Regions from separate parts of the Rhizobium sp. CFBP 13726 genome, predicted to be linked through region 2. Evidence: riboswitches for the same ligand, from Rfam matches in the RefSeq annotation. Region 2 holds a riboswitch; the other holds the start of a gene.
What was found. A riboswitch is a leader RNA that binds a small molecule or an ion and turns the genes downstream of it on or off. The one in region 2 is predicted to bind S-adenosylmethionine.
Positions count from the first base shown of each region.

Region 1: linked by a shared signal. The riboswitch ahead of metA (homoserine O-acetyltransferase MetA) and the one ahead of IFT66_RS15925 (O-succinylhomoserine sulfhydrylase) in region 2 are both predicted to bind S-adenosylmethionine.

Region 1 covers NZ_JACYUU010000002.1:1,304,657-1,308,657, reverse strand. The annotation lists gene IFT66_RS13510 (ABC-F family ATP-binding cassette domain-containing protein) at 9-1,823, opposite strand; gene IFT66_RS13505 (thiamine diphosphokinase) at 1,831-2,481, opposite strand; SAM riboswitch at 2,600-2,677, shown strand; gene metA (homoserine O-acetyltransferase MetA) at 2,740-3,663, shown strand; gene IFT66_RS13495 (aldose epimerase family protein) at 3,785-4,001, shown strand, end outside.
Region 2 covers NZ_JACYUU010000003.1:384,883-388,883, reverse strand. The annotation lists gene IFT66_RS15940 (calcium-binding protein) at 1-6, shown strand, start outside; tRNA gene IFT66_RS15935 (tRNA-Gly) at 207-280, opposite strand; gene IFT66_RS15930 (2'-deoxycytidine 5'-triphosphate deaminase) at 351-1,445, opposite strand; SAM riboswitch at 1,519-1,597, shown strand; gene IFT66_RS15925 (O-succinylhomoserine sulfhydrylase) at 1,644-2,834, shown strand; gene apaG (Co2+/Mg2+ efflux protein ApaG) at 3,001-3,393, shown strand; gene IFT66_RS15915 (Hsp33 family molecular chaperone) at 3,407-4,001, opposite strand, start outside.

The DNA.
Region 1 (4,001 bases), on a different contig from region 2:
TTCTTTAACTATCCTTCAATCTGTTCTCGGAGCATCTCAAGCTCCAGCCATTCTTCTTCCATTTTGGCGACACGATCGCGTAGTTTTGCCGTCTCTGCGGCAAGCTTTGAAAACGCCGACGGGTCTTTGGCGAAGAGTTTGGGATCGGCCATCTTCCGTTCGGACGTGGCGATCTCGTCCTGTGCCTTCGCCATCTCTTTGGGTAGATTTTCAAGCGCGAATTTCTGCTTGAACGAAAGTTTGCCCTTCGCCTTGGTGACACCGGGCGCACTGCCTTCGGTCTTTGCCTTTTCCGCCTTATCGGCGCGGCGCTTTTCGTCGGCCATGCCTTTGCGCTGCTGCAGCATGTCGGTATAGCCGCCTGCATATTCGATCCAGCGTCCATCCGGCGCATCCGGGTCTACCGGAGCGATCGTCGAGGTCACGGTGCGGTCGAGAAAGTCGCGGTCATGGCTGACGAGAATGACGGTGCCGGCATAGCCCGCGACGATTTCCTGCAGCAGGTCGAGCGTCTCGATGTCGAGGTCGTTGGTCGGTTCGTCGAGGATCAGAAGGTTCGACGGCTTTGCCAGCATGCGGGCCAGCATCAGGCGCGCGCGCTCGCCACCGGAGAGGTTCTTGATCGGCGTGCGGATCTGTTCCGGCTGGAACAGGAAGTCTTTCATGTAGCCCGCCACATGCCGCTGTTCGCCGTTGACCAGCAGCGTTTCGCCGCGGCCATCTGTCAAGTAATGGGACAGCGTGTCGGCGGGATCGAGGTCCTCGCGCTTCTGGTCGAGCGTGGCAATCTCGAGATTGGTGCCGAGCTTGATCCAGCCGCCGTCGGGGGCGAGCTGGCCCGTCAGCATCTTCAGCAGCGTCGTCTTGCCAGCACCATTCGGGCCGACCAGGCCGATCCGGTCGCCGCGATGGATGCGGATCGAGAATGGCGCGACGATCGGCTTGTCATAGGTCTTGGTGATGTTTTCCGCTTCCACCACCAGCTTGCCGGACTCGCGACCTTCGGCGACGGAGGCCTGAACGGAACCCTGCGGCCCCTTGTGGCCGCGGTAGTCGGCACGCATGGACTGCAGCTCGCCGACGCGGCGCATGTTGCGCTTGCGCCTTGCGGTCACGCCGTAGCGCATCCAATGTTCTTCGCGCTCGATCGCCTTGCCGAGCTTGTGCTGCTCGATCTCTTCCTCTTCGAGAACCTGATCGCGCCAGGCTTCGAAATGGCCGAAACCGCGCGACAGGCGGCGGGAGGTGCCGCGGTCGAGCCAGACGGTGGCGTTGGATACCTTTTCGAGAAAGCGACGGTCATGGCTGATGACGACGAGCGCGCTGCGGGTCTTGCGCAACTCGTCTTCCAGCCATTCGATGGTCGGCAGATCGAGATGGTTGGTCGGCTCGTCCAGCATCAGGATATCAGGTTCCGGCGCCATGACGCGGACAAGTGCTGCACGTCGGGCTTCTCCGCCCGAAAGCCTGACCGGATCTTCCTCTCCTGTCAGGCCGAGATGCTCCAGGAGATAGGTGACGCGATAGGGGTCGTCGCCCGGTCCAAGCCCCGCTTCCGCATAGGCCTGCACGGTTTTGTAACCAGCGAAATCCGGCGCCTGTTCGAGATAGCGGATCGTCGCATTGGGGTGCCGGAAAACCTCGCCCGACTGCGCTTCCACCATGCCGGCGGCGATCTTCATCAGCGTCGATTTGCCGGAACCGTTGCGGCCGACGAGAGAGATGCGGTCGCCGGGCTCTACCTGCAGGGCAGCTCCGTTGAGAAGCGGCGTGCCGCCGAAGGTTAGAACGATATCGTCGAGTTTCAGAATAGGCGGTGCCATGCGGCGTCTATGCTCCGGAAAAATCGTTTGGACGGGCAAGGATCATCGCCCTGCCGTCACGTAAATGGAATTGGACCGGCCCTTCTGCAACGTTGGACACGGTGCGGGAAGAACCGAAGGGCAGCGTGTAATCCTTGAGTGGATAGCGCGCGCCAAGAATGTCCAGGCCTGTAAGGCCCGTAAAACCGATGACGGAAAACAACGCGCCCTTGGGCAGGTCGAGTGTCATCGTGCCGGTGAGAAACGGCACAGCCTCTTCCTCGCCGGATGTGAGAAGAACGTCATGGCCGCGCTCGGCAAGGCTCATCGCATGCAGAAAATGCTGGAGCGCGTGGTCGGACCGTTCGCCGCCCAGCGCGCCTATCAGAATGAGCCGCGTCGCGCCGCGTTCGATCGCTTCGGCCGTCGCAATCTCGCCGTCCGTCTCGTTCTTTTCCGGCGGATAGGTCCGGCGCTCGACATCGGGATAGCGCTCGATCAGGTCTGCGTCGGAGGAATCGAAATCGCCCACCCAGAGCTCCGGCATCACACCCAGCGCCTCTGCATGGCGCATGCCGCTGTCTGCCGCGATGAAGCGGCTTGCGGCAACTGCCTTTTGCAGTCGGTCGGTTACGGTGAGGTCACCGCCGAGCAGGATCGTGAAGGTCGAGTTGGCCATTGCTCATGCCCTTATCCTAAAGCGGCTGGCAAGGGAAAGGCGCGTGTCGCACTGTTCGTGCGAAAGCGGTCATTTTTGCTCCCATTGACGGCGGGCGTGGCAAGGATTATTTGAAAAGTCGAAATTCCGTGGTGATTTGGCCGGCCGGCTTGCAGCCACGTAAAAAAAGTCGCTAAAGGGCCGCGAGAAGAGTTTCAAAAACTTCCCACGGGCCGGCTGCGATTTTTCGTGCCGGCTTTTTGTTTTTGGGTTGAAGAGATGCCGATCAAGATCCCCGATACGCTGCCTGCCTTCAATACGCTCGTTTCCGAGGGCGTGCGGGTACTGACCGAAACGATGGCCGTGCGCCAGGACATCCGGCCGCTGCAGATCGGGCTTCTCAACCTCATGCCCAACAAGATCAAGACCGAGGTGCAGATGGCGCGCCTTGTCGGCGCCTCGCCGCTGCAGGTCGAGTTTTCGCTGGTCCGCATCGGCGGCCACAAGGCCAAGAACACATCGGAAGATCATCTCCTGTCGTTCTACGAGACGTGGGAAGAGGTGAAGCACCGCAAGTTCGACGGTTTCATCATCACCGGCGCGCCGGTGGAAACCCTGCCATACGAGGATGTCACCTACTGGCAGGAGATGAAGGAAATCTTCGACTGGACCACCACCAACGTGCATTCCACCATGAATGTCTGCTGGGGGGCGATGGCCGCCATCTATCATTTCCACGGCGTTCCGAAGCACGGGCTGAAGGAAAAGGCGTTTGGGGTCTATCGCCACCGCAACCTGTCGCCGGCCTCCGTCTACCTCAACGGCTTCTCCGACGATTTCCAGGTGCCGGTGTCGCGCTGGACGGAAGTTCGTCGGGAGGATGTTGAAAAGGCCGGCAGTGACCTCGAGATCCTGATGGAATCAGACGAAATGGGCCTCTGCCTCGTGCATGAGCGGGCCGGACGGCGGCTGTTCATGTTTAACCACGTCGAATACGATTCCACCTCGCTTGCCGACGAGTATTTCCGCGATGTCGATGCCGGCATCCCCATCAAGATGCCGCACGACTATTTTCCGCACAACGACGATACGCTGGCTCCGCTCAACCGCTGGCGCGGTCATGCGCATCTGCTGTTTGGAAACTGGATTAACGAGATCTACCAGACGACGCCTTACGACCTCGAAAAAATCGGCACCGAGTGACCGAGACCGGTTTCTGCCCCGTCATCCTTGCTGGATGATAGCCTGACGGATTTTTCCGCTGGCCTCGTTGCAGCTTTGACCGAAATCACGCAGTTTGCCGCAAACATTCGGGAGATGGGTTATGACGGGTCATGAATTCGAGATTTTCGGCACGACGAAGAGCGGCGAGGCGGTGCATCGGATCACGCTGTCGGGCGGCGGGCTGACAGCCCAGGTTCTCACCTGGGGCTCGGTTATTCAGGATCTGCGGCTTGCCGGCCACGAGCCGCCTTTGGTGCTGGGGTTCGACAATTTTGCGGACTATGAGGCCTATTCTCCGTATTTCGGCGCCACGCCTG
Region 2 (4,001 bases):
ATCTGAGGCGCTCACTCAAAATTGTGGACGTCGAGACATGCTCGGCGTTCACCTCCATTTGTGACTAAGGCAGGTGTCGATTGCATAATCGCAAACAATGAACGTGTCAGCAGCAGCGGAGGATAGCCGGAGCACGAACCGCGAAGCGGGCCACTGCAACGGCAGATAACAGTGAAACGCCATTGCCTTTGAGGTATTAAATCCGCTGGAGCGGGTGAAGGGAATCGAACCCTCGTATTCAGCTTGGGAAGCTGCTGCTCTACCATTGAGCTACACCCGCGTCGGGGGAAGGTTTCCAACAATGGGCCTTGTCTGTCAAGGTCGCCGGGGTGGAAGCGTCCGGGGATGTCCTAGCTGCGGAAATGCTTGGAGAGTTTGAGGCCCTGCGCCTGATAGTTCGAGCCGAGGCCGGAGCCGTAGAGGCCCTGGGGTTCTTCCAGCATGTGTTCGTAGACGAGGCGACCGACGATCTGGCCGTCTTCGAGGATGAACGGGACCTCGTGGCTGCGCACCTCTAGGACTGCGCGGCTGCCGCGGCCGCCGGCGGCCTCGTGGCCGAAGCCGGGGTCGAAGAAGCCGGCGTAATGGACGCGGAATTCGCCGACCAGCGGGTCGAACGGTGTCATTTCGGCCGCGTAGAGCGGTGGCACATGGACGGCCTCGCGCGAGACGAGGATGTAGAATTCATCCGGATCCAGAATCAGTTCGTTGCGGCCGCGGCTGTGGATCGGCTCCCAGAAATCGAACAGATCATGCTGGGCCTTCTTGTCGACATCGACGACGGCCGTGTGGTGCTTGCCGCGGTAGCCGATCAGGCCATCGTTGTCGCCGGCAAGGTCGATCGATAGCGCTATGCCGCCGCCGGAAATGTTCGGCTGCGCGGCGGCGACCAGCGTTTCGGCTCCATGCAGCGCCAACAGCTCCGGCTCCTGCAGAAGGGCGTTGCCGACGCGGAAGCGGATCTGCGACAGGCGCGAGCCCTGGCGCACGACGATCGGAAATGTGCGCGGGGAAATTTCGAGATAGAGCGGACCGCGATAGCCTGAAGGGATCTTGTCGAACTCCTGGGCGCGATCGGTGATGACGCGGGTAAAGATATCGAGGCGGCCGGTGGAGCTTTTCGGATTGGCCGAAGCCGACATCTCGGCCGGCAGATCGAGGCTTTCCATCAGCGGCACGATATAGACGCAGCCGGTTTCGAGGACGGCGCTTTCGGAGAGATCGATGACGTGCAGGCTGAGGCGCTTGAGCTTGTCGGACACGAGGCTCATCGGCCCCGGCATGAACGAGGCGCGCACGCGAAACGCCTTCTGCCCCAAGCGCAGATCAAGGCTCGCCGGCTGGATCTGGTCCTGATCAAGCGCCCTCTCGGACTTCAGCCGTCCTTGTTCGAAGAGCGCCGCAATTGCGCGGTCCGCCAGAATTCCCGTTTCGCGAGCCATCATGTCTCTTTCAGATTTTGGGGCCGACAAAACCAAATGCGGACCATTGACGCAAGCGGAAGCGAGGCGTAAGGCAGCTTTATCCCGTGGTGATTTGGCCGGTCGGCTTGCAGCCACGTTAAACAAGTGGCTAAAAAGACCGGGTTGAAAACCGGTCTGCGATTGCGGCCGGTTTTTTTGTATCACGAAGGTGATGAACACATGAGCAAATCCCCGAACAAGAACTGGCGCCCTGCCACCACGCTCGTCCATGGCGGCACGCTGCGCTCGCAATATGGCGAGATGTCGGAAGCCATCTACCTGACGCAGGGCTTCGCCTACGACAGTTCAGAAGCCGCCGAGGCCCGTTTCAAGGGCGAGGCCGACGGCTATATCTATGCCCGCTACGGCAGCCCTACCAACGACATGTTCGAAAAGCGCATGTGTGCGCTGGAAGGTGCAGAAGAAGCCCGCGCCACCGCCTCCGGCATGGCCGCCATCACGGCAGCGCTCATGTGCCAGCTTCGCGCCGGCGACCATATCGTTGCCGCGCGGGCCCTGTTCGGTTCCTGCCGCTGGGTTGTCGAAACGCTCGCCCCGCGCTACGGCATCGAATGCACGCTGGTCGACGGTCGCGACCTTGCCAACTGGGAAGCGGCGATCAAGCCCAACACCAAGGTGTTTTTCCTGGAAAGCCCGACAAACCCGACGCTGGAAGTGATCGACATTGCCGGCGTTGCCAAGCTTGCCAATCAGGTCGGCGCCCGTCTGGTGGTCGACAACGTGTTCGCAACGCCGCTCTTCCAGCGGCCGCTGGAACTCGGCGCCCATGTGGTCGTCTATTCCGCCACCAAGCATATCGACGGCCAGGGCCGGAGCCTTGCCGGCGTCATCCTTTCGGACCGCGAATGGGTTCTGGAGCACCTGCAGGACTATTATCGCCATACCGGTCCGGCGATGTCGCCGTTCACCGCATGGACACTGATCAAGGGGCTGGAAACGCTGCCGATCCGTGTTGCCCAGCAGACGTCGAATGCGGCGAAGATCGCCGATTTCCTGGCCGAGCAGAGCAAGGTCGCGAAAGTGATCTATCCCGGTCGCAAAGACCATCCGCAGGCCGATATCATCACCAAGCAGATGACGGGCGGATCGACGCTGGTCTGTTTCGAGCTGAAGGGCGGCAAGGAAGCGGCCTTCAAGCTGCAGAATGCCATGGAGGTGGTCACCATCTCCAACAATCTCGGCGACACCCGCTCGATCATCACGCATCCGGCAACGACGACGCACAAAAACCTCAGCGACGAAGCCCGTACGGAACTGGGAATTTCGCCCGGCACCGTGCGCTTTTCGGCCGGCATCGAGGATGCGGACGACCTGCTGGAAGATTTCGCGCAGGCGCTGAAGCAGATCTGATCGACTTTACGCCGAACGATGGGTAGACCCGGAACGCTCCGGGTTTACCATATCAGTTATCCCTATCATCAAGAACGCGACATTGCCTCAGATGCAAGCCGCGAGAATTCTTGACCTTTCTCCCCCACTGTACGATATCGGCACGATGAGCAATCTTGAGGTGCCAATGTACCGCGCCCGCACCAGAGACATAGACGTCGCCGTCGAGCCCTATTATCTCGAGGAGCAGTCGAGCCCCGAGGACAGTCGTTATGTCTGGGGATACCGGATCGTGATCGAGAACAAGTCCTCGATCAGCGTTACGCTCGTGCATCGCTACTGGAACATCACGGACGAAAACGGGATCGTCGACGAGGTCGACGGACCAGGCGTCGTTGGCGACCAGCCGCGACTGGAGCCCGGCGACAGCTACGAATATTCGTCCGGGTGCCCGCTCGACACGCCATCCGGCGTCATGTTCGGCACCTACGATATGAAGACGGACGAAGGCGAGACTTTCAAAGTCGACATTCCCGCCTTCTCGCTGGATTCACCAGGCGTCGTGCGCGTTCTGAACTGACCCGCAAAGCGGATCAGGCGCTTTCGAATTCTTCCGTCACGAACTTGTAGGTGGTCGAGCAGAACTCGCAGGTTACCGCGATTTCTCCATCTTCCACACTCGCGTGGATTTCTTCCGCAGAGAACCCGTCCAGCACGCCCTTGATCTTGTCGCGCGAGCAGCTGCAGCGGTCGAACACCGTCTGCGGATCATAGACCCGCACGCCGCGCTCGTGGAACAGCCGGAACAGCAGCCGTTCGATCGCCACCTGCGGATCGGTCAGCTCGTCCGTATCGATGGTGCCGACCAGCGTGCTCGCCTCTAACCAGGCATCGTCCTCGACTTCGACGGCATCGCGTTCGTCACCGTCGCCGCCATGCAGGTCGGGCTGGCGCATGCGCTCAGGCGCCTGTGGAAGGAACTGGGCGACAAGTCCGCCAGCGCGCCAGTTGTGGCGCGGGTTGCCGTCCTCGTCGCGGTCGATGAGTTCGGCGACGGCGAGGCGAACCCTGGTCGGGATCTGTTCGGACTGGCGGAAGTAGACGCCGGCCATTTCTTCAAGCGACGAGCCGTCCATCGGAACGATGCCCTGATAGGGCTGCATGCCGCGGCCCTGATCGATCGTCAGC